Regions from separate parts of the Pseudomonas sp. P4_D7 genome, predicted to be linked through region 3. Evidence: predicted binding sites of a transcription regulator. Region 3 holds the regulator's gene; each other region holds the start of a gene.
What was found. Region 3 encodes FliA, which starts transcription of late flagellar genes. Its sites were predicted from a motif close to CTAAAGTTTNNNNNNNNNNNGCCGNTAA; they were not measured.
Positions count from the first base shown of each region.

Region 1: the regulator FliA is predicted to act here: its motif matches at 3,467-3,494, upstream of motA (flagellar motor stator protein MotA).
Region 2: the regulator FliA is predicted to act here: its motif matches at 3,938-3,965, upstream of AC1DVF_RS06580 (methyl-accepting chemotaxis protein).
Region 4: the regulator FliA is predicted to act here: its motif matches at 2,123-2,150, upstream of AC1DVF_RS11110 (methyl-accepting chemotaxis protein).

Region 1 covers NZ_JBFUIR010000002.1:277,632-283,617, forward strand. Annotated here, with positions in the region: gene AC1DVF_RS02590 (lectin OAA family protein) at 1-51, shown strand, start outside; gene asd (archaetidylserine decarboxylase) at 121-981, opposite strand; gene rhdA (thiosulfate sulfurtransferase) at 1,000-1,815, opposite strand; gene AC1DVF_RS02605 (HDOD domain-containing protein) at 1,858-3,396, opposite strand; gene motA (flagellar motor stator protein MotA) at 3,563-4,414, shown strand; gene motB (flagellar motor protein MotB) at 4,418-5,494, shown strand; gene AC1DVF_RS02620 (sterol desaturase family protein) at 5,585-5,986, shown strand, end outside.
Region 2 covers NZ_JBFUIR010000006.1:58,342-64,327, reverse strand. Annotated here, with positions in the region: gene AC1DVF_RS06605 (adhesin) at 1-116, opposite strand, end outside; gene AC1DVF_RS06600 (hypothetical protein) at 118-567, opposite strand; gene AC1DVF_RS06595 (hypothetical protein) at 543-779, opposite strand; gene AC1DVF_RS06590 (AAA family ATPase) at 924-1,448, opposite strand; gene pnuC (nicotinamide riboside transporter PnuC) at 1,445-2,008, opposite strand; gene AC1DVF_RS06580 (methyl-accepting chemotaxis protein) at 2,176-3,810, opposite strand; gene AC1DVF_RS06575 (undecaprenyl-diphosphate phosphatase) at 4,115-4,945, shown strand; gene AC1DVF_RS06570 (DUF1294 domain-containing protein) at 4,942-5,373, shown strand; gene AC1DVF_RS06565 (MmcQ/YjbR family DNA-binding protein) at 5,491-5,850, opposite strand; gene AC1DVF_RS06560 (LysR substrate-binding domain-containing protein) at 5,847-5,986, opposite strand, start outside.
Region 3 covers NZ_JBFUIR010000043.1:4,024-10,009, reverse strand. Annotated here, with positions in the region: gene AC1DVF_RS22720 (protein-glutamate methylesterase/protein-glutamine glutaminase) at 1-357, opposite strand, end outside; gene AC1DVF_RS22715 (chemotaxis protein CheA) at 407-2,683, opposite strand; gene AC1DVF_RS22710 (protein phosphatase CheZ) at 2,738-3,526, opposite strand; gene AC1DVF_RS22705 (chemotaxis response regulator CheY) at 3,545-3,916, opposite strand; gene fliA (RNA polymerase sigma factor FliA) at 4,084-4,824, opposite strand; gene fleN (flagellar synthesis regulator FleN) at 4,821-5,651, opposite strand; gene flhF (flagellar biosynthesis protein FlhF) at 5,768-5,986, opposite strand, start outside.
Region 4 covers NZ_JBFUIR010000013.1:73,723-79,708, reverse strand. Annotated here, with positions in the region: gene AC1DVF_RS11125 (pirin family protein) at 1-414, opposite strand, end outside; gene AC1DVF_RS11120 (OsmC family protein) at 476-892, opposite strand; gene AC1DVF_RS11115 (amidohydrolase family protein) at 1,021-2,076, shown strand; gene AC1DVF_RS11110 (methyl-accepting chemotaxis protein) at 2,207-3,832, shown strand; gene AC1DVF_RS11105 (DUF3108 domain-containing protein) at 4,098-4,811, opposite strand; gene purN (phosphoribosylglycinamide formyltransferase) at 4,820-5,470, opposite strand; gene purM (phosphoribosylformylglycinamidine cyclo-ligase) at 5,470-5,986, opposite strand, start outside.

The DNA of each region.
Region 1 (5,986 bases), on a different contig from region 3:
AATACCTATGCCAACGAAGGCCCGATCGGCTTTCTTGGGCAAATAGAGTAACGGCACCACCGAGTCGTATCCGCCTTTTCGCAGACGTGTGAAAAGGCGGATCAGTGGCTCACATCATGTTCAGGCTTTTGGCAGCGCCAGGCCTTGCCCCATCTGCACTGGCGAACCCGCCACCAGCTCTTGCGCCCATGTCACCTGATCCGGCCCGAACAGCACGATCGCGGTCGAACCCAGTTTGAAGCGACCCAGTTCGGCGCCTTTTTCCAGATGGATCGGCGCGCGGGCGGCTTCGTCGTAGCGGAAGGTTTTCAGCTCGCGCTTCGGTGGGGTGACCAGGCCGGCCCACACGGTTTCGATCGAAGCGACGATCATCGCACCCACCAGCACCACGGCCATCGGCCCGCGCTCGGTGTCGAAAATGCACGCCACGCGCTCGTTGCGGGCGAACAGTTCCGGAACGTTTTCTGCGGTGGTCTGGTTGACCGAGAAGATCCGGCCCGGGATGTAGACCATTTCGCGCAGGGTGCCGGCCAGCGGCATGTGCACGCGGTGGTAGTCCTTCGGCGAGAGGTAAATGGTGGCGAAGTCGCCGCCCATGAACGGTGCAGCGTTAGCCGCATCACCGCCGAGCAGTTCCAGCACGCTGAAGCTGTGGCCCTTGGCCTGGAACACGCGACCGTGTTCGATCGGGCCAAGCTGGCTGACCGCACCGTCGGCCGGGCTGAGGATCGCGCCCGGGGTTTCGTCCAGTGGACGCGCGCCGTCTTTCAGGGCGCGGGTGAAGAAGGCGTTGAAGTGCTCGTAGGCAGTGAGGTCTTCGACCAGCGCTTGCGACATGTCCACCTGGTAGCGCTTGGCGAACCATTGGGTGAAGGCATTCTTGAACCAGCGCACGCGGCACTCGGCAATGCAGCCGGCCAGACGCGACAGCAGGTGATGAGGCAGCAGGTACTGGCTGAGGATAAACAGACGCTCTTTCATTAGTTGTCCTTAAAAACCTTAAATCTCGACTGGCGTGTCAGGGTGGTTGCCCCATTCGCCCCAGGAACCGGCGTAGCCCTTGACCCGCGGATAACCGAGGGATTTGGCCACCAGATAAGTGAAGCCCGACCGGTGATGGGTCTGGCAGTGGGTAATGATTTCTTTGTCCTTGGTGATCCCGAGGTCTTCGAGGATCTGCGGCATGTCTGTGCGAATGCGCAACTGACGGGCCTTGTCCATGCCGGCAGTCCATTCGAAATTGACCGCGCCGGGGATGTGCCCAGCCTTGGCGGCCAGCACTTTCTCACCGGAATACTCCAGCGGCCCGCGCGCATCCCAGATCGCCAGATCGGCAGCACCGAGGCGGCTTTGCAGGTATTCACGGGTCGCGGTCGGTTCTTCATGCAGGGTCAATGGCACAGGGCCGCCCACTGCAGGCGGAACCTGGATCGACATCGGCATGCCGGCCGCCAGCCACGCCGGCAGACCGCCGTCGACGTAGTGATATTTGTCGTGACCGATCACGTCGAGCAGCCAGATGAAACGCCCGGCCCAACCGCCGCCTTCGTCGTCATAGACCACGTAGACCGCATCTTTGCGATGGCCCAGCTCACCGAATAACGCTTCGAGATCGGCTTTCGCCGGCAGCAGTCCCGGCGCCGGCGGCTGGCCGAGCTGGGTGCGCTTGGGATCGACAAAGCGTGCGCCGGGAAAGTGACCTTCGGCATAACGGGCAGGGCTGGTCAGGTCCACCAGAATCAGTTCAGGGGAGTCGAGACGCGGGAGCAGGTCGCTCGCCTCGATGACGAGCGGCAAGCCAGAGAAGTCAGACATGTGAGGTCTCCAGAGCACAAAGGGGAGGATTGTAGCGCAGCCTCATCGGCCGCGGCTGCTAAAGCTGTGCAGGGCTTTTTCGATGCACTGTGCGGTTTTGCCAAAGGCTTGCACGGTGATATCAGCGAACGGCCCGCCGCCCTGATCGGCGACGACAATCATGATCACCCGGCCGTTATTGACCAGGGAACGCAGGAACAGATGCTCGCCACGAAACAGGGTGCGCAGGCTCGCTGGCAGCAGAGCGGAGAACTGAGCGTTGTTCTCGGGATTGATCCGCACCTGCGCCTGTTGCGCGAGCAGCCGTTGCAAGACCTTGCTCTGGCTGACGACGAAATTCAGCGCCGCCGCTTCTTTCGGTAGCCCGGCGGTTTGATTCACGCGCAGATTGGACTGTGTGCGATCGGCCATCAGGATCATCACCCGGCGCATGCCGCTGGCGACCAGCGCATCGCGAGCGGCGACGGTCAGGCTCATGGCATTGGTGAAGCGGCTTGGCTCGGCCAATAGCTCGGCGCATTGCTGGCGCCATTGCGTCAGATCTTCCGAGGTTGGCGCTGCGGCGGGCAGCATGCCGGCTGGCAAACGACGGGTGCCCCACGGCCACAGCAACGAAACCGCCGGATGCCACAGGTCGGGCATCGCATGATGGCGCGCGCTGTTGGCGGCTTGCTGGTGCAACTGTTGTTGCACTTCATCCATGGAAATCTGCAGATAAAGGCTGGTCAGGTACTGCCAGCGTTCGCTGTGCGGACTGTCCCACGCCTGTTGCGCAGACAGTGCCAGGCCGTTGGCCAGCAGCACGGTGTTGGCCGGCTGGTTGAGCCAGCGGCGCAGGGTCGGGTCGTCATCGAGGCGGTTTTGCTGGCGCAACGGATGTTCGCTGTCGCGGGCGATGCGCAGCACTTTGACCAGTTCGCGCTGTTCACTCAGCAGCAGCTTATAACCCTGCTGCACCCAGATCGGCAGGTGCCAGACTTGCACCAGCGCCTCGGCGATTTTCAGCAGGCGTACGCCGAACAATTGCTTTTCGACCACGCGCGCCGATTCGCCCTTGTGGATAACCCGCAGTTCCCATTCTTCGAGCAATTGCGGATAAGTCAGCGCCAATGGCCACAGCGGCGACAAAAACAACAGGCTGCCCCAATGAATGTCCTGCCACAGCCGCGCCAGGCGACTGGCGAAAAAACCGTTGGCCTGTTGCGTCGCGTGCTGGCTGATCATCTGTAACTGGCGCAGGGCCTTGGGGATTTGCATCTGCGGTTCGGCGGGCAGGCGCGCGAGCAATTCTTCAGTCCGCGCCAGGCCGAGACGGTTGATCGCCACCTCGAGATTTTCCGCCGGTGCGGCCATGGTGCCGTGGGTGTGACGATTCGCCTCACGGATGATGCTCAAGGCCAGTGCCGGGCTGTCCTGCATCAGGTCGGCGATGTCGCGCAGCGAGCTGCGATTGTCGCGGATCGCCCGACAGACTTTGTCGTGAGCCTCTTGCGGCACGGGCAGCCGGACGCCATCGAGCAACTTTACCCAGCCGTCGAGGGTGGTCGGTTTTGCGTGTGGGACGTTCGTTTCATTAGCCATGTCTGGACGGGATCTTCACTGACTGTAGACGCGCCCGGCATGGGCTAAATTGGCTTTTCGCCTGAACTGGCTATAGTCTGGCGCAGTTTTGCCGATAAGTAGAAGAAGAGATTTTTTAACTTCCGAATATGACCTTGAACCCGACTTAAATAAGTACTTTCTACCTATGGCTAAAATTATCGGCATCATCGTCGTATTCGCGAGCGTGCTCGGCGGATACGTGCTCTCCCACGGCAAGATTGCCGCCCTGATCCAGCCCTTCGAGGTGATGATCATCGGTGGTGCGGCACTGGGTGCATTCCTCCAGGCCAACCCCGGTTACATGACGATGCACGTGCTCAAGAAATCCCTGAGCATGTTCAGTTCGCGCTTCAGCCACACGTTCTATCTGGAAGTGCTCGGGCTGATCTACGAGATCCTCAACAAGAGCCGCCGCGAAGGCATGATGGCCATCGAAGGCGACATCGAAGATGCCGCCGCGAGCCCGATCTTCGCCAAGTACCCGGCAGTGCTCAAAGACGAACGCATGACCGCGTTCATCTGCGATTACCTGCGCATCATGTCGTCCGGCAACATGGCGCCGCACGAGCTGGAAGGCTTGTTCGACATGGAACTGTACAGCCTGAAAGAAGACCTTGAGCATCCATCTCATGCGGTGAACGGCATCGCCGATGCCATGCCCGGTTTCGGTATCGTCGCGGCGGTACTCGGTATCGTGGTGACCATGGCCTCGCTGGGTGAAGGCGATCAGAAGTCCATCGGCCTGCACGTCGGTGCGGCACTGGTCGGTACCTTCTTCGGTATTCTCGCAGCGTACGGTTTCTTCGGCCCATTGGCGCATTCCCTGGCCCACGATGCCAAGGAAGAGCTGAACGTCTACGAAGCCATCAAGGCCTCGCTGGTGGCTTCGGCTTCCGGCATGCCGCCGTCGCTGGCGGTCGAGTTCGGTCGCAAGGTTTTGTACCCGGCGCACCGTCCAAGCTTCGCCGAGCTGGAACAAGCGGTTCGCGGTCGCTAAGTCATGGAAAATAATCAGCCGATTATCATCAAGCGCGTCAAGCGCATAGCCGGCGGGCATCACGGCGGGGCGTGGAAAATCGCCTTCGCCGACTTCGCCACGGCGATGATGGCGTTCTTCCTGGTGTTGTGGCTGCTGTCCACCGCCACGCCCGAGCAGAAGATCGCCATCGCCGGTTACTTCAAAGACCCGGTCGGCTTTTCCGAAAGCGGCACGCCGTACATCATCGACCTGGGCGGCACGCCGACCCTGGCGCCGGAAAACACCCTCAACCCGGAAGTGAAGTCGCAGCCGCAACCGGACAAGGTCACGGTCGACACCGAGCAGGTTGAAGGCATGGCCGAACAGGTCGAGAAGGAACGCCTCGAACTGCTCCTGCAAGAACTGCAGAACAAGGTCGACGAGAACCCGCAGTTGCAGAAGTTCAAGGATCAGATCCTCTTCGAGATCACTCCGAATGGCTTGCGCATCCAGATCATGGACGCCGAGAACCGGCCGATGTTCGACTCCGGTTCTGCACGCCTGAAACCGTACTTCGAAGACATCCTGCTGGCCATGGCCGACACCATCAAAGCGGTGCCGAACAAGATCAGCATCAGCGGTCACACGGACGCCAAGCCTTACACCGGCACCGGTGATTTCGGTAACTGGGAATTGTCGGCCAACCGTGCCAACGCTGCCCGTCGTGCACTGGTCGCCGGTAGCTATCCGGATGCGCAAGTGGCGCGGGTCGTCGGTTATGCCTCGTCGGCGCTGTTCGACAAGGAAAACCCGTTCAACCCGGTCAACCGTCGCATCGACATTGTCGTGCTGACCAAAAAAGCCCAGGCGGCCATCGAAGGTTCGCAAGGTGCGGATCCGGCGAAACCGGCGGATCAAGGTCAGAATGGTGCCGCTCCGGCAGCCCCAGTCGACCCGAATGCACTGCCGGCGGATCAGCAACCGGTGCCGGCGCACGAACTGCGCGAACGCCTGAACCTGTTCGACGACGCTGCGCCGAAACCGGCTGAGCCGGGGAGTGCGGGGCCTGCTCCCGCTGCTCCGCCAGTCACTGCACCGGCTCCCGCGCCGAAACGGTGATTCACAAAAAGCCACGGTCACCGTGGCTTTTTTGTTTCTGCCTGCGTCGCAATGAGCAGTCGCAGTATTCGCAATCACGGAAGATCAGTAATGGAAAGACTCAAAGCCTATTTTCAGCGGCACGGCAACGCACCCTTCAAGTTTGGCGAGGGGCGGGTCAGTGGCTATATATCAGCCACCCTCGGGCTGTTGAGCCTGTTGGCGGTGTTCTGCTTCCTGTTTCCCGAGTGGCTGACCACAGCCGAACTGCGCAAGGTCTATGACGAGCAGTTCGCGCGCACCACGCTATTGCTCGGTCTGGTGGTTTCGTTCAGCCTCGGCACCCTGAATATCCTGCTCAACAAACGCAAGCGTCTGGGGATTACCGGTCTGGTTGCATCGGGCCTGGCGGTGTTCCTTGGGGGCACCAACGTACAAGTCAGCTCGATCGGGCAGACCCCGTACTCGCTCGGTCTGGACTGGTTCGTGCTGGCGCTGCTGGTGTCGGCGATC
Region 2 (5,986 bases), on a different contig from region 3:
TTGCCGCGGTACTGAATGCCGGTGTCCTGAATGTTCGCGTTGTTCACTGAGCTGGGGTCGGCGGCCATGGCGTTGGCGCAACCGAAGAGGGCGAGCAGGAGCAGGGTGCGATTCATCTTATTGGCCTCCAGCCATGCGGGTCAGCGGCGCAAGGCCTGCGCCCATTGCGCGGTTGACGGTGTTGGAGATGGAACCGCCGGCGCCGCCGCCGTGGCCGCTGCTCATACCGGGCAGGCCGTTGGTATTGGTCAGGGTGTTCATGCCGGGCAGATTCGCCGTCGGTGTGCTGATGTTGCCGCGGATCGAGGAGCCACTGGCTACGCTGGCAAACTCACCGTCATTGAGCTCAGTGCTGCTCATCGCCTGATTGATGCGGGCTGAAGGGTTAGCATTGACTGTGGTTGGATAGGGGTCTTTACCGCCGCTGCGACCGATAGGAATAGGCTGAACATCGCGGTTGAGGACAATCACGCCATTGCCTTCTGCCTGCACGTTGAAGCTGATGAACGTACTGGCTGCTGATCCGATCAGCAGAAGGCAGGTCAAACCTTTTTTGATATTCCCCACGGCTGCAATTCCTTCTTCAGTGGGCTGGCCCTAGTCAGCGTTGTGAAGGAGAGAGCGAAAGCTGTGCCGCTTTTGAAATATCTTTCAATTTCAATTGCTTGGGGAATAGATGCGCCGGCCTGATACACCGCCTGTTTCATGGCTGATACACGCAGGGTGGCGTTGACCTGTCTATTGGCTGAATAAAGCTCTGGCACAAGGGTTTGCGCCAAGGTGTTTCAGCCACGTAACAACCGGCATGACAAAGTTGTGAACCGTGCTGAAACGGGCACTTTGCACGCGGGCGAGTGTTTCAGGATTGGACACTTTGTCCCCAAAACAGGGGAAATCGCGTGGGAAGGAACCCTTTGACCGGGTCACTCAGCCAGCAGTTGCTCGACGGCGGCAAACGCCTGCGACTGGCGCTCGGCCCAATTGCCCTCGATGACCTGAAAGCGTTGATGGTGGTTTTCCAGCCAGTTCTGCGTGGCCTGGTAAAACGCCAGACGCTCGTCCAGATCCGGCTGGCAGCGCTGACCGTCATCGGTCCAGTCGATCTGCTCTGGCGAGAGTAAAAGGTGCAGGTCGTAATGCCGCGCCAACAATTCGGATTCCAGCCAGGCCGGGCAATCGCCGAACAGCGTCTGACTCCAGAGCATATTGCTCAGCAAGTGCGTGTCGAGGATCAGCAATGACGGCTGTTGCGCCCGCGCTTCATCTTCCCAGTGCAACTGGCCCCGAGCGATTTCCGGGATATCAGCCAGACAAGTGTCGCGGGGATTGAGTTCGATAAACCGACGCACGTATTCATCCACCCGCAAGCCGCTAAAGCGTTGTTGCAGGCCCGCCGCCAGCCAGCTCTTGCCGGTGGATTCGGGGCCGGTCAGGACCACAACCTTCATGTGCGCAACGCCGGGTCAGCACGCCATTCACGAAAGCCCTGGATCGCCAGCAGAGTGAACAGCCCGTACAGCGCAGCGGTCAGGTACAGCCCCTTATAGATGAACAAGCCGACAAAGATCACATCCAGCACAAACCACAGCGCCCAGCATTGCAGGCGTTTCTGCGCCATCCACAGTTGCGCGACCAGGCTGAAACCGGTCAGCGCGGCATCGAGCCACGGTTGCGCGGCGTCGGTCCAGTGAGCCATGGCCGCACCGAGCAACAGGCTGCCGACCGCGCCAACGCCCAAGCCGATCAGGACCGAGCGTTGATCGAGGCGCGTGACCTCACGACCGTCATGCATCGTCCCGGCGCGGGTCCATTGCCACCAGCCATAGACTTGCAGCGCGGCGTAGATCACTTGCAGCAACATGTCCGAATACAGCTTTACTTCAAAGAAGATCCAGCTATAGAGCAGCACCATGACCAGACCGATCGGCCAGCACCACGGATTCTGTTTGACCGTCAGCCACACGGCGATCACCCCGAGGGCGGCGGCAAACAGTTCAAGCCCAGACATGGGGGTTCCTTGGGGGAAATTGAGGAGGGGGCGGATTGTACTGCATTCGCCCAGACACTGAAGAACCCTGTGGGAGCGAGCTTGCTCGCGAAGGGGCCTGTGCAGTCGAAATCTTCTTTGACTGACCTGACGCTTTCGCGAGCAAGCTCGCTCCCACAGGTTTTGGGTCAGACGCGGAACTGGCGCAGGAGGGCGTTGAGTTGTTCGCTCAACTGGCCAAGTTTCAGGCTGGCCGCACTCGATTGTTCGGCAGCGATCGCCGTGCTGTGCGAGAGGCCGGCCGCCTGAGTGACGTTCTGATTAATGTCCTCGACCACATGCGCCTGCTGCAACGTGGCGCTGGCAATCGAAGCGTTCAGGCCATTGAGATTACGCAGTGCCTGGCCAATCGCATTCAGACTCGCACCGGCCAACCCGGCTTGTTCGATGGTCAATTGCGACGCCTTGCTGCTGTCGCCGATCACTTTCACAGCGGCTTCGGAATGGTTCTGCAGACGCTCGATCATTGACTGGATTTCCGCCGTCGACTTCTGCGTACGTTGTGCCAACAAGCGTACTTCATCCGCCACCACGGCAAACCCGCGACCTTGCTCACCGGCCCGCGCCGCTTCAATCGCGGCATTAAGCGCGAGCAGGTTGGTCTGTTCGGCAATCGAGCGAATCACTTCCAGCACGCTGCCGATCTGCGTACTTTCGGCGGCGAGGGTGCGGATCACCTCCACCGCTTGATCGATAGTGCCGGACAGTTTGTCGATCTGCTGCAAGCTGCCATCGATGTTGATCTGGCCCTGTTGTGCCTGCGCTTCGGCATCGCGCATTTCGGCGGCGGCGTGCTCGGCGTTCTTCGCCACGTCCTGCACGCCATAGGTCACCTCGTTGATCGCGGTGGCCACCAGTTCCATCTGCTGCGATTGTTGCTGGCTGCGTTGCTGCGCTTGTGAGGCGTCGTTGCCCAGTTCGCTGGACGACTGACCCAGTGCACTGGCCGACACCTGCAAATCGCCGATCACCCGCCGCAGTTTGGCGGTGAAGGCGTTGAAGTGATGCGCCAGTTCAGTGACTTCATCTTTGCCATGGGTATCGAGGCTGCGGGTCAGGTCGCTTTCACCGCTGGCAATGTTGGCCATGGCGTTCACGGTTTCCTGCAGCGGACGGACGATGCTGCGCGCGATGAGGATCACCAGCAGCGCCATGATCACGGCAATCGCCAGGCCGATAACCGTAGCCTTGATCACTTGGCCCTGGAATTCCGCCTGCACGTCGTCGACGTAAACCCCGGAGCCGAGCACCCAGCCCCACGGTTCGAACAGTTTGACGTAGGAGGTCTTGGCCACCGGCTCACTGGCCCCGGGTTTCGGCCAACGGTAGTCGACCATGCCGGCGCCTTTGGACCTGGCGATGGCGACCATTTCGTTGAACACCGCAAAGCCGTCCGGGTCACGGATCGCCGAGAGGTTCTGGCCTTCGAGTTTCGGGTTGGTCGGGTGCATGACCATCACGGGCGTGAGGTCGTTGATCCAGAAATAATCGCTCTGGTCGTAGCGCAGGCCACGAATCGCCGTCAGCGCCTGTTTCTGCGCCGCCTCTTTGCTCAGGGTGCCGGCGGTTTCGAGGTCGTGGTAGTAGGTCAGCAGGCCGCTGGCGGTCTGTACTACGTGCTGGGTTTTCTGGGCCTTGGCGTGGTAGAGATCGTCGTGGATTTGCTTGAGCATCAACACGCCCAAGGTCAGCAACATGACCACCGCCACAATCAAGATGAGCCACAAGCGTCGGCTGATCGACACACTGCGCAAGCTGTTCATAACGCTGTCACTCCGGATTCTTTTTCTTGTAATAAACGACCGCCAGCATCCAACCACGATTTCGTGAGCGGGCATACGCGACCCAAGTCGTATAACGCGGCAGCGCTAATAAGGCTTGTCTGTTAGGATTTCGGCCCCGCGCGTGAAAACCTGAATCCAAATTGAAATTTCACGGAATTTTGACCGTTTCGTGTGGATCCTGTGCGTGCGGAATCGGTACAGCCATAACCAGCTACGCTGATCGCAGTGAACGTAAAAAAATACTATCGGGGCATGCCGACGCGCATCGCTCTTTGGGGGATTGATGGATCTTTGGACGGCCTTGCAGGCACTGATACTAGGAGTTGTAGAAGGGCTGACGGAGTTTTTGCCCATTTCCAGTACCGGACACCAGATCATCGTTGCCGACTTGCTGAACTTCGGCGGCGAACGGGCCATGGCATTCAATATCATCATCCAGCTCGGCGCGATCCTCGCGGTGGTCTGGGAGTTTCGCCGCAAGATTTTCGATGTGGTCATCGGTTTGCCGACGCAGCCCAGTGCCCGTCGTTTCACCGCTAACCTGCTGATCGCGTTTCTGCCCGCCGTGGTGCTGGGCGTGATCTTTGCCGACCTGATCCACGAATACCTGTTCAATCCGATTACCGTTGCGACCGCGTTGGTGGTGGGCGGCATCATCATGTTGTGGGCGGAAAAGCGTCAGCATGCAGTGCACGCCGAAACAGTCGACGAGATCACTTGGAAAGATGCTTTGAAGGTTGGTTTCGCTCAGTGTCTGGCGATGATTCCCGGCACTTCGCGTTCCGGCTCGACGATCATTGGCGGGTTGCTCTTCGGTCTGTCGCGCAAGACTGCCACCGAGTTTTCCTTCTTCCTCGCGATGCCGACCATGGTCGGTGCGGCGGTCTACTCGGGCTACAAGTACCGCCATCTGTTTGTCCCGGCGGACTTCCCGGTGTTTGCCATCGGCTTTGTCACCGCGTTCATCTTCGCCATGATCGCCGTGCGCGGCTTGCTCAAGTTCATTGCCAGCCATAGCTATGCGGCATTTGCCTGGTATCGGATCGTTTTTGGTCTGGTCATTCTGGCGACGTGGCAGTTTGGCTGGATCGATTGGGCGGCGGCCAAGCCATGAGTGATTCCCGCGCACGCCGGCCCGAAGGGCGACCTTCGGGCGGCAACAACATCCAGCATCTGAAGCTGAAACTGCTGGTTCTGTTGATCGTCTGCGCGTTGCCGCTGTTCGGCTCGGTGTCGATGTGGTTGCGCGGGATTTCGTTGGTGCCGCTGACGGCTTACGGTGTTGTGAGCGTGTTGGCGTTCTTCATGTACTGGGCAGACAAGCGCAAGGCGCGCGCCGACGCCTGGCGCACACCGGAGAACATCCTTCATGCTGTGGAACTGGCGGGCGGCTGGCCGGGTGCATTGATCGCCCAGCAGGTGTTCCGGCACAAGACGCGCAAGGTGTCGTTTCAGATTCTGTTCTGGGTGATTGTGTTGCTGCACCAGGTGTTCTGGATCGACCAGCTGTTTCTTGGCTCGAATCTGCTGACGCTGTTCTGAATACACCGCAACTCCCTATGTAGGAGTGAGCCTGCTCGCGATAGCGGAGTGTCAGCCAAAGAAATTCCAACTGACACTCCGCTATCGCGAGCAGGCTCACTCCTACAGGGATCGGGTTTACAGCAACAAACCGATTTGGGTCTTTTTCGGCAACTTGCTCACCACCAGCTGATGCGAACGTTGCAACAACCCGCGCAATTCCTCGGCGCCCAACGGGTAGGGCGGATGCATGATGATCCACTGCGCCCGGGCCAGATAGGGCGCCGGGTGAATCCCCGGACGGTCGCAATGACCGAGAAACAGATCTTTATCAACCTTGAACGCCAGCGAATCCCCACGCAGCCCCTGCAAGGCAAACATCTTGTTGCCGGCAATCGAAAACACTCGCACGCCGCCCCATTTGTAATCTTCCCGAGCGCCCGGCAATGCCAGGCAGAACGCCGCAACGTCGGCTTCGTTCATCTTTCCCTTGTTCATAACAACCGCTCCCCACAGGCATTGAACGACTCGACCAGATGATCGATCCACGCGCGCACCGCTGGCATCACCCCGCGTCGATGCGGATACACCGCTTGCAGCCAGCCGCCGGGCAGTGACCACTCCGGCAACATCT
Region 3 (5,986 bases):
CTTGACCTTCTCGGGATTGCGCGAGATGTCTTCGAAATTCTTCGGCAGGAAATCCACCGCGCCGGCGTCCAGCGCGTCCAGAGTTACCCGGGCGCCTTCGTGCGTCAGCGAGGAGAACATCAACACCGGGGTCGGGCAGCGCTGCATGATGTGCCGCACCGCCGTGATGCCGTCCATCATCGGCATCTCGTAGTCCATGGTGATCACGTCCGGCTTGAGCGCCAGCGCCTGATCAATCGCCTCTTTACCGTTGGTTGCAGTGCCGACCACCTGAATGCTCGGATCCGCAGAAAGAATTTCCGAGACGCGGCGGCGGAAAAAACCCGAATCGTCCACCACCAGGACTTTGACTGCCATAAACACTCCATTAGGTGCAGCGGGACGTTGTCGCCCCGCCGCCCCGGATTCAAATACGCCGTGCGGCGTAACGCTTGAGCATGCTTGGAACATCGAGAATCAGCGCGATGCGGCCGTCACCGGTAATGGTGGCGCCGGACATGCCCGGAGTGCCCTGCAGCATTTTGCCCAATGGCTTGATGACCACTTCTTCCTGACCGACCAGCTGATCGACGACGAAGCCGATCCGCTGAGTGCCCACCGAAAGGATTACCACGTGGCCTTCACGCTGCTCTTCGTGAGCAGCGGAGCTGACCAGCCAGCGCTTGAGGTAGAACAACGGCAGCGCCTTGTCCCGCACGATCACCACTTCCTGACCGTCGACGACGTTGGTGGTCGACAGGTCGAGGTGGAAGATTTCGTTGACGTTGACCAGCGGGAACGCAAACGCCTGATTGCCGAGCATGACCATCAGGGTTGGCATAATCGCGAGGGTCAGCGGTACCTTGATGACGATCTTCGAGCCCTGGCCCTTGGTCGAGTAAATGTTGATCGAACCGTTGAGCTGGGAAATCTTGGTCTTCACCACGTCCATGCCGACACCGCGGCCGGACACGTCGGAGATCTCGGTCTTGGTCGAGAAACCCGGGGCGAAGATCAGGTTGTAGCACTCGGTATCGCTCAGGCGATCGGCTGCGTCCTTGTCCATCACGCCGCGCTTTACCGCGATGGCGCGCAGGACGTTCGGGTCCATGCCTTTGCCGTCATCGGAAATCGACAACAGGATGTGGTCGCCTTCCTGCTCGGCGGCCAGAACAACACGACCGCCACGGGCCTTGCCCGATGCCTCGCGCTCTTCCGGCGACTCGATGCCGTGGTCAACAGCGTTGCGCACCAAGTGGACCAGCGGGTCGGCCAGGGCCTCGACAAGGTTTTTGTCGAGGTCGGTTTCTTCACCCACCAGTTCCAGGTTGATCTCTTTCTTCAGCTGACGAGCCAAGTCGCGAACCAGACGCGGGAAGCGCCCGAAGACCTTCTTGATCGGCTGCATCCGCGTCTTCATCACCGCGGTCTGCAAGTCAGCCGTGACCACGTCGAGGTTCGACACGGCCTTGGACATGGCTTCGTCGCCGCTGTTGAGGCCCAGGCGCACCAGACGGTTACGCACCAGCACCAACTCGCCGACCATGTTCATGATTTCGTCGAGACGGGCCGTGTCGACGCGCACGGTGGTTTCGGCTTCGCTCGCCGGTTTTTCTGGCGGCGGTGCGGCGGCAGCACGGGCCGGAGCCGGTGCAGCAGCGGCAGCCGGTTTCGGCGCTTCGGCTTTCGGCTCAGGCTTGGGAGCTGCCTTTGGCGCAGCAGCCGGAGCGGCCGCAGCCTTGGCGGCAGGCGCAGCCACCGTGGAAGCAGCGCCGGCAGTCGCGGCGCCAACGTCAGTGAACTTGCCTTTGCCGTGCAATTCGTCGAGCAGCGATTCGAACTCGTGATCGCTGATCAGATCGCTGCCGGCTGCGGCGGCTGCCGGCGCGGCTGGCGCAGCCGGTGCCGAGGCAATTGCTGATTCCAGTGCTTCAACGGCAAAGTTGCCCTTGCCATGCAGTTGATCGAGCAGGGCTTCGAATTCGTCGTCGGTGATATCCGAGCTGTCGCCCGCCGCCGGGGCTGCTGGAGCCGCTGCGGTCGGTGCCACGGCATCCGCCGCGAACTGGCCTTTGCCATGCAACTGATCGAGCAACGACTCGAACTCGGCGTCAGTGATTTCGTCGCTCGCGGCTTCAGCCGCCGTTTGCGCAGGTGCAACAGCGGCCGGGGCTTCAGCTTCAGCCTTGACGGCGTTCAGCGAGTCCAGCAGTTGTTCAAATTCGTTATCGGTGATGTCGCCCGACGAGTCGCCTTCAACGACCAGTTCTTCGATCATCTCGGCCACCGGCGATGCCGGGGCGGCGTCCGCCGATTGCGGTTCGGCCAGACGCGCCAGGGCGGCCAGCAGTTCCGGGGTAGCGGCGGTGATCGGTGCACGCTCACGGACTTCGCTGAACATGCTGTTCACCGCGTCCAGTGCTTCGAGGACAACGTCCATCAGTTCTGCATCAACGCGACGCTCACCCTTGCGCAGGATGTCGAACACGTTTTCGGCGATGTGACAGCACTCCACCAGCTCGTTGAGCTGAAGGAAGCCGGCGCCCCCTTTTACAGTGTGGAAACCGCGAAAAATTGCGTTGAGCAGATCTGCGTCATCCGGACGGCTTTCCAGCTCGACCAGTTGTTCGGACAGTTGCTCAAGAATCTCGCCGGCCTCAACCAGGAAATCCTGAAGGATCTCTTCATCGGCGCCGAAGCTCATTAATGGGGTGCTCCTACAGGTCTAAAAACCCAAAAAACCTAAAATTCCACAACTCTAGAATCCGAGGCTGGATAACAAATCGTCCACATCGTCCTGACCGGACACAACGTCTTCTCGTTTATCGGCATGAATCTGCGGACCTTCACCCTGCGAGAGATGTTTTTGTGGATCTTTTTCTGCAAGCATCGCGGCGCGATCATGTTCGATGCCCGCAAAGCGGTCGACCTGACTGGCCATGAGCACGAGTTTGAGCAAATTGCTTTCGACTTCGGTGACCAGTTGGGTCACACGCTTGATCACCTGACCGGTCAGGTCCTGGTAATCCTGGGCCAGCAGGATGTCGTTGAGATTGCTCGACACCGCACGGTTGTCCGTGCTGCTGCGTGACAGAAAACCGTCGACCCGGCGCGCCAGCTCGCGGAACTCTTCAGCCCCGACCTCGCGACGCATGAAGCGACCCCAATCGGCGCTCAAGGTCTGCGCTTCATCAGCCAGACTGTTGACCACCGGCGTGGCGCTTTCCACCAGATCCATGGTGCGGTTGGCCGCGGCTTCTGTCAGCTTGACCACATAGCCCAGGCGTTCGGTGGCGTCGGTGATTTGCGACACTTCCTCGGCCTGCGGCATGTTCGGATCGATCTGGAAGTTGACGATCGCACTGTGCAGTTCACGTGTGAGCTTGCCGACTTCCTGGTACAGGCCACGGTCACGGGTCTGATTGAGCTCATGGATCAGTTGCACAGCGTCGCCGAACCTGCCTTTTTCAAGGCTTTCGACCAGTTCGACCGCGTGTTTTTTCAGGGTCGACTCGAAATCGCCCTGTGAAGATTCGTTATGCTCCATAGCTCCCCCGCGCGTTCATCAGCCGATGCGTTCGAAAATCTTCTCGATTTTGTCTTTCAACGCCTGAGCCGTGAAAGGTTTGACTACGTAGCCGTTTACACCAGCCTGAGCGGCTTCAATGATCTGCTCGCGCTTGGCTTCTGCAGTCACCATCAGCACTGGCAAGTGCTTGAGCTTTTCATCGGCACGCACGTGACGCAGCAGGTCGATACCGGTCATGCCCGGCATGTTCCAGTCCGTTACCAGAAAGTCGATGCTTCCGCTGTTGAGCACTGGAATGGCAGTCACGCCATCATCCGCCTCGACAGTGTTGGTGAACCCCAGATCACGCAGCAGGTTCTTGATGATCCGCCGCATCGTTGAGAAGTCATCAACGATGAGGATTTTCATGTTCTTGTCCAATTCGACCTCCAAGCAGTCTTAAACGCGCCCAGCACCTGGACGCGCCATTTCAATCATTCCGGCGTAGCACTCGAAGACTGTCTGGAGCACAACAGAGCAAGACCGGTGCCGTTCATCACCGCACCAGCCTCGTTCGCAGTGTCCCCACACTGCCTTCAGCGCGCTCGCCACTCCCCCAAACGCCCCCGCAAACGGGCCGCGCACTGGCTGTGTAACTGGCTGACCCGCGATTCACTGACGCCAAGGACTTCACCGATCTCCTTGAGGTTCAGCTCTTCGTCGTAGTACAGCGCCAACACCAGTCGCTCACGCTCCGGCAAATTGGCAATCGCGTCCGCCAACGCTGCCTGGAAACGTTCATCTTCCAGATCGCGTGACGGCTCCATATGAGCACTCGCGCCATCCTCGTGCAGCCCTTCGTGTTCGCCGTCCTGCAACAGGTCGTCGAAACTGAACAGGCGACTGCCCAAGGTGTCATTCAAAATCCCGTAGTAATCGTCGAGACTCAATTGGAGTTCGGCCGCAACCTCGTGATCTTTAGCATCACGGCCGGTTTTAGCTTCAATTGAGCGAATCGCGTCGCTGACCATACGGGTATTGCGGTGAACCGAGCGTGGCGCCCAGTCCCCTTTGCGCACTTCGTCGAGCATCGCGCCGCGGATTCGTATGCCCGCGTACGTTTCGAAACTGGCGCCTTTGCTGGCGTCGTATTTGGTCGAGACTTCAAGCAGGCCGATCATCCCGGCCTGGATCAGGTCTTCGACCTGCACACTCGCCGGCAAGCGCGCCAGCAAGTGGTAGGCAATGCGTTTGACCAGTGGCGCGTAACGCTCGATCAACTCGTACTGCGCGTCACGTGCCGACTTCTTGTAGTAGTTCATACCGCTTGCGGTCATAGCACGGGCCCTGCCGTTTGCTGCACGAGGCGCTCGACGAAAAACTCAAGGTGGCCACGCGGGTTGGCGGGCAGCGGCCAGGTGTCGACCTTCTGCGCGATCGCCTTGAACGCCAGCGCGCACTTGGAACGCGGAAAGGCTTCGTACACCGCGCGCTGCTTCTGCACCGCTTTACGCACGCTTTCGTCGTAAGGCACGGCGCCGACGTATTGTAGGGCCACGTCAAGGAAGCGATCCGTGACCTTGGTCAACTTGGCGAACAGGTTGCGCCCTTCCTGCGGGCTCTGCGCCATGTTGGCGAGGACGCGGAAGCGGTTCATGCCGTAATCGCGGTTGAGCAGTTTGATCAGCGCGTAGGCGTCAGTGATCGAGGTCGGCTCATCGCAGACCACCAGCAACACTTCTTGCGCGGCGCGAACAAAACTGACTACCGAGTCACCAATACCCGCAGCGGTGTCGATCACCAGTACATCGAGATTGTCGCCGATGTCGCTGAACGCCTGAATCAGGCCGGCATGTTGCGCCGGGCTCAGGTGCACCATGCTCTGGGTGCCGGACGCCGCCGGCACGATGCGAATGCCACCAGGGCCTTGCAACAGCACGTCGCGCAGCTCGCACCGGCCTTCGATGACGTCGGCCAGCGTGCGTTTAGGGGTCAGCCCCAACAATACGTCAACGTTCGCCAGACCCAGGTCGGCGTCCAGCAGCATGACCCGACGGCCAAGCTCTGCCAGCGCCAGCGACAAGTTCACTGACACGTTAGTCTTGCCGACGCCACCTTTGCCGCCGGTCACCGCGATCACCTGTACGGGATGCATGCTGCCCATGTTATTTCTTTACCTTGTCTTGCATAGACGGAGGCCACATTACTGGCTGCGCGTTCACAACCGGAACAATGCATGGCAGACCATCGATGTAGGTACAAAAACTGTTCATGAATACCTCAGCCTACCTGCTTGGTCGGGCTGTGATAGATATCAGCGAACATGTCAGCCATGGCTTCTTCGCTGGGTTCTTCCTGCATTTGCACGCTGACGGCGCGGCTGACCAGTTGATGACGGCGCGGCAGATGCAAATCATCCGGAATCCGTGGGCCATCGGTCAGGTACGCGACCGGCAATTCATGACTGATCGCCAGGCTCAACACTTCGCCAAGGCTGGC
Region 4 (5,986 bases), on a different contig from region 3:
ATGGCTGTAATGCCCGGGACCTTGCTCGTGCTCCTTGGGCGAGGCCAGCCAGATTTGCAAACCGTGCATCGTGAAGCTCTGCTCCCGCAACGGCTCAGGCGTGCGTTCAACGTGAGCAATCGCGCTGCCAGCGGTCATCCAGCTGACGTCGCCAGCGCTGACCACCTGGTCCGAGCCAAGGCTGTCCTTGTGCTGGATCTGACCTTCGAACAGATACGTGAGCGTCGACAGACCGATGTGCGGATGCTGTCGGATGTTCATGCCTTTGCCCGTCGGATAAACCGTCTCGAGCATGTGGTCAAAAAACACGAATGGCCCGACACTGCGGCATTTGGCTGACGGCAGCGGACGCAGAATCGGCTGGCCTTCGACGTCTTCGGCGCGCGGGCGGATGATCAGAGGTTGCGTGTCCATGGTGCATTCCAGACTGAGCGGGTGATGCCAGAAGCATAACCCGCCGCTGGCATCAGGAGGGTTACTGGCTATCGAAGCCTTGCGGGGCGTGGGTTTCGATCGTCACGTCGCTGGTGGTCATCAGTTTGTGAATCGGGCAACGGTCGGCAACCCGCAGCAGTTCCTCACGCTGGGCATCGGTGAGTACACCTTTGAGGGTGAGGGTGACGTGCAGCACGTATTTGCCTTTCTGCTCTTCACTGTTGTCGCGTTTGACCTCGACTCCGACACCGGTCAGCGGGATGTCTTTTTTCTTCGCGTACATCTTTAGAGTCAACGCTTTGCAGGCGCCGAGGGCCGCATCGAAGTAGTCGTGCGGCTCAGGCGCCGTGCCTTCGCCGCCGGCGGATTTCGGCACGTCGGCAAACAGTTCGTGGTCATCAATCTGTACGGTGTGACGAAAACCTTCAGCGGAGACGGTATTGACGGTAACGGTCATGGGAACCTCACTGGCAGTAGGAAAAGTCGTTCGATCAAAAAAGACCTTGCAGTTATAGAGCATTCCCACCGGTACGCGTTCCACTTTCCTGCGGGATGAACCCTTGTCGTCAGGGCGGGGTCTAGGCTATGCCTACTTCCCGGAGATTACTTGTGTCCCTGTATCGTCTGAGTCTTGCCTGTCTTCTTCTGGTTGCCGGCAGCGCCAGCGCCCGCGATTACACCTACAGCGATGCGCACCTGCATTACGTTGATTTTTTCCAGGAAAGCGCGGGCATGGCGAAATTGCTGACAGCCATGCAGGACAATTCCATCGAGCATGTGATGATTTCCGGTATTCCGGTGGCGAAGAAATGGCACGAAGACGAACCCAAGCGTCCGCGCTATTACGCGGGTGACGACGCTGACGCCTACTGGTACAGCGCAACCGATGTGATCGTTGCTGATGCCGTGCAAAAACTCAGTGCCGAGCAGCGCCCGTACTTTCATCCGTTCCTGTCCGGCTTCAACCCCAACGACAAGAACTCCGCCGCACATATCCAGCGCATGCTCGACCTTTACCCAGGGCTTTGGCAGGGCATCGGCGAAGTGTTTACCCGGCATGACGATCTCACGGCGCTGACCTCCGGCGACACGCCGCGGGCCAACAATGAAGCGATGACCAAGATCTATCATCTGGCCGCCGAGAACGATCTGCCGGTGATGCTGCATTCCAACATCACTTCCAAGCGTGAGAAAAATCCGCTGTACCTGAAGGAAATCGAAGAGCCGCTGCGTAATCACCCGCACACGCGATTCATTTGGGCGCACGCCGGCACGAGTGCAGAAATTCATCGGCATCAGACACAACTGAAGTTCTTGCTGCCCACGCTGACGCGCATGCTCGAGGCGTATCCCAACCTGTTTATCGACTTGTCCTGGAGCATGCTCACGCCGTACCTGCTGGACGAACAGGGCACGCCGCGCGTGGAGTGGCTGGCGCTGGTCAGGAAATATCCGGAACGTTTCATGCTCGGCTCTGACGTGGTCGGGCGTTTCAATAAGCTCGGTGAAGAAATGCGCAGTTTCAAACCGTTCCTTGATGCGCTGCCGGAAGACGTTGCGCAAAAAGTCGCTCGGGATAACTTCCTGGCAATCTTGCCGCGAACGGTGCTCAAGTCCGGCAAAAGCACGCTGAATCGTTAATGCCAACGGTTCGAAGGATCAAGGCCTTTTGATATCGCCTTTTCGTCTTACGCAAATTTTCGCCGGGCCGATACCTTCTTAAGCAACCAGCTGCAGGGTTGATGCAGCGCTTTTGGAAGGAACCAGAGCAATGAGTATCCGTAGTCTCAATATTGCCCCGCGCGCCGGCCTCGGTTTTGGCTTGTTGGCGCTGATGGTGTTTGCTCTTGGCGCGTTCGCTTTGCTGCAAATGTCGAACATGCGCGCGCAGTCCGACGAGGTCGATAACAATTGGTTGCCGAGCGTGATGGCGGTCGGCGAGATGAGTCAGGACATGCTGCGCCTGCGAGCGTTGACCATGCGTCTGTTGCTCAATCGTGATCCGCAGGCGCTCGAACAGAACGTTGCCAAACTCAATGAATTGCGCGGTGTGCTCAGTGAGGCGCAGCAGCGTTATGACGTGCTGATCGTGTTGCCCGAGGAGCGCAAGCTGTTCGATCGCTTCAAGGTTGCCGAACACCAGTATCTTGAGTTTCAGGCACAGGTCATGCAGTTGTCTGCGCAGAATCGGGTCGCGGAGGCTGCGACCATTCTCAACGGTCAGATGAGTCCTTTGGCCGACGAAATCGCAGTGCTTTTGCGCGAACTGGTTGAGCTGAATAAACACAATGCCAATCTCGCCACTGAAGCTGCGCGGTTGGTGTTCATGAATTCGCGGGTGTGGGTCGGGGTGATGATTGGCGTGACCACGCTGATCACCATCGGCCTGGCCCTGTTGCTGACCCGCAGCATCGTGTTGCCGCTGGCGCAGTCGTTGGGCGTGGCCGAGGTGGTGGCGGGTGGCGATCTGACCGGCGACATCAACATCAGCGGCAAGGACGAGCCGGCGCGGCTGTTGCAGGCGCTCAAGAGCATGCAGCACAACTTGCGCGAGACGATTCGGCAGATCTCGGAGTCCTCCAGCCAATTGGCCTCGGCGTCAGAGGAGCTGAGTTGCGTCACGGAAGACGCTACGCGCGGTTTGCACCAGCAGAGCCTGGAAATTGAACAGGCGGCCACGGCGGTCAATCAGATGACTGCTGCAGTGGAGGAGGTTGCCAGCAATGCCGTGGCAACGTCAGAAGCGTCGCGGGAATCCGATCGTATTGCCCAGCATGGTCGTGAACAGGTGCATCAAACGGTGTTGTCCATCGAATCGCTTGCCGATGATGTGACGGCCAATGCCAGCCAAGTAGAAGATCTGGCGCAGAAGGTCTATAGCATCAGCAAAGTGCTGGACGTGATCCGTTCGATTGCCGAGCAGACCAATTTGCTGGCGCTGAACGCTGCGATCGAGGCGGCGCGGGCCGGTGATGCCGGGCGTGGGTTTGCTGTGGTGGCGGACGAGGTGCGGGCCTTGGCGCATCGCACCCAGCAGTCGACGCAAGAGATTGAGCAGATGATTGGCGGGATTCAGCAGGGTACCGATTCGGCGGTCAGTTCAATGCAGCAAAGCAATGTACGTGCGCGTTCGACGTTGGAGCTGGCCAAGGCTGCCGGGACTGCACTTGAAGAGATCGCCTCGGCATTCACGCTGATCAACGAGCGCAATCTGGTGATCGCCAGTGCCTCGGAAGAGCAGGCGGCGGTGGCGCGGGAAGTGGATCGCAATCTGATGAATATTCGTGATCTGGCGATGCAGACATCGGCTGGGGCCAATCAAACGAGCGCTGCGAGTCAGGAGCTGTCGCGGTTGGCGGTGGATTTGAACAGCATGGTGGCGAAGTTTTCGGTTTGATTGTGTGGTGAACCTGAGGCTGCCCTCACCCTAGCCCTCTCCCAGAGGGAGAGGGGACTGACCGTGGGACATTAGAGAATTACGCCGACCTGATCTAATCCATAATCGACTCGGTCTTTCAGGTCGATGTAGCTGGTCAGACATCTCGGTCGGCTTCCTCTCCCTCGGGAGAGGGCTGGGGTGAGGGGCAAGGGTGGCGCAAGTCCCCAATCCAGCAGGCAAAAAAAGCCCCGCATTTCGCGAGGCTCTTTGCTGTAACGGCAGATCAGCTGCCTTTAACGGCTTTGCCGTTGACGGTGCCGTCCTGGAGCATGATGTTGTACTCCTTGCCGTCGGTTTCAACCTGTTGCAGGCGAACCAGCAGGTAATCCCAATCCTTGGCGAACCAGAGGACGGTGGTGCGCTTGCTTTGTGTCGGGTCGCGCACACGCTCGACCTTGATCGCATCGATCTTGCCAGCCTTGGTCTCGACTTTTTCCGAACCCAGCACGCGGAAGTCATAGGTATCGACTTCACCGTCATCGACCACTTGATAGCTCATGGTCTTCTTGCCGGCAGCTACGTCATGTTGCAGTGCCAACTGGTAAGTGGACTTGTCGACCATGCCGCGATTCAGTGGAATCTTCACCGCGTCGCCACGGTCGGTACCGGTGACCATTTTGCTGTTCCAGTCGAAATCCAGATCAGCCTTTTTCGCTTTTCCCAGACCGCCACGTTCAAAGTGGTAGGACTGCGGCAGCAGGGTGTCCTTGTCCAGGGTCAGGGTGCTTTCTTCAGTCAGGCTGGCGATCATCATCGAAGCCTTGAAGCTGAGCTTCCAGACGCCGTTGGCTTCCTTGACCAGACTGCGCTCGGCGGTGCCGCTCATGGGCAACTGCTTCCAGTCGGCGGTGTAGCTGGCGGAGAACGGTTGAAGGTCCGCTGCCTGCGCGAAGGGCAGGGCGAGCAGAGCGCAAGCGAAGAGCAGGGCGCGACGCATAAAATCTCCTAGTTTCGAATCAAGTGGCCGCTGGCCGCGAGTAACTGCCCGTCCAGTAAAGCACCGTGTTCACCGAGTGCCAGTCTGCCTTCTGCAAACCAGCGCACTGCCATCGGATAAATCAGGTGTTCCTGAACGTGGACTCGCTGCGCCAGACTCTGCGGCGTGTCGTGCAACTCTACCGGTAATACTGCCTGTACGACCAGTGGTCCGCCATCGAGTTCCTCGGTGACGAAGTGCACGGAGCAGCCGTGCTCAGTGTCACCGGCCTCCAGCGCGCGCTGATGAGTGTGTAACCCTTTGTATTTGGGCAGCAGCGACGGGTGGATGTTGAGCAGGCGACCCTGATAGTGGCGAACGAAATCAGCGCTGAGAATGCGCATGAAGCCGGCCAGCACCACAAGTTTCGGTTTGAATTCGTCGATCAGTTCGATCAGGGCAGCATCGAAGGCCTCGCGACCTTCGAATGCCTTGTGATCCAGCGCGCGGGTGGCGATACCCGCAGCACTGGCGCGTTGCAGGCCGTAGGCATCGGCGCGATTGGAAATCACTGCAGCGATGCGGACCGGGCTGTCGCCGGTCCGCGTGCTGTCGATCAGAGCCTGCAAGTTACTGCCGGTGCCGGACAACAGCACCACGACATCACAGGTTGCGGACATTAATGAGCCTTAAGGTTCTGCAGATCAACCTGGGCAGCGCCTTCGGCAGCAGCAGCGATCTGACCAATGACCCAAGGCTGTTCGCCGGCGTCACGCAGGGTTTTCAGGGCTACTTCAACGTGCTCTTGAGCCACGCAGATGACCATGCCAACGCCGCAGTTCAGCACGCGGTGCATCTCGGTTTCGTCAACGTTGCCTTTTTCCTGCAGCCAGTCGAACACGGCAGGGCGAGTCCAGCTAGCCACGTCAACCACCGCCTGAGCGCCTTTTGGCAGTACGCGCGGGATGTTGTCGAGCAGGCCGCCACCGGTGATGTGGGCCATGGCTTTGACGGCGCCGGTGTCTTTGATCAGCTTGAGCAGCGGCTTCACGTAGATGCGGGTCGGGGCCATCAGCAGATCGGTCAGCGGTTTGCCGTCGAGCTGGATGTTTTCGATGTCGGCACCGGAGACTTCGATGATCTTGCGGATCAGCGAGTAGCCGTTGGAGTGCGGGCCGGACGATGGCAGAGCGATC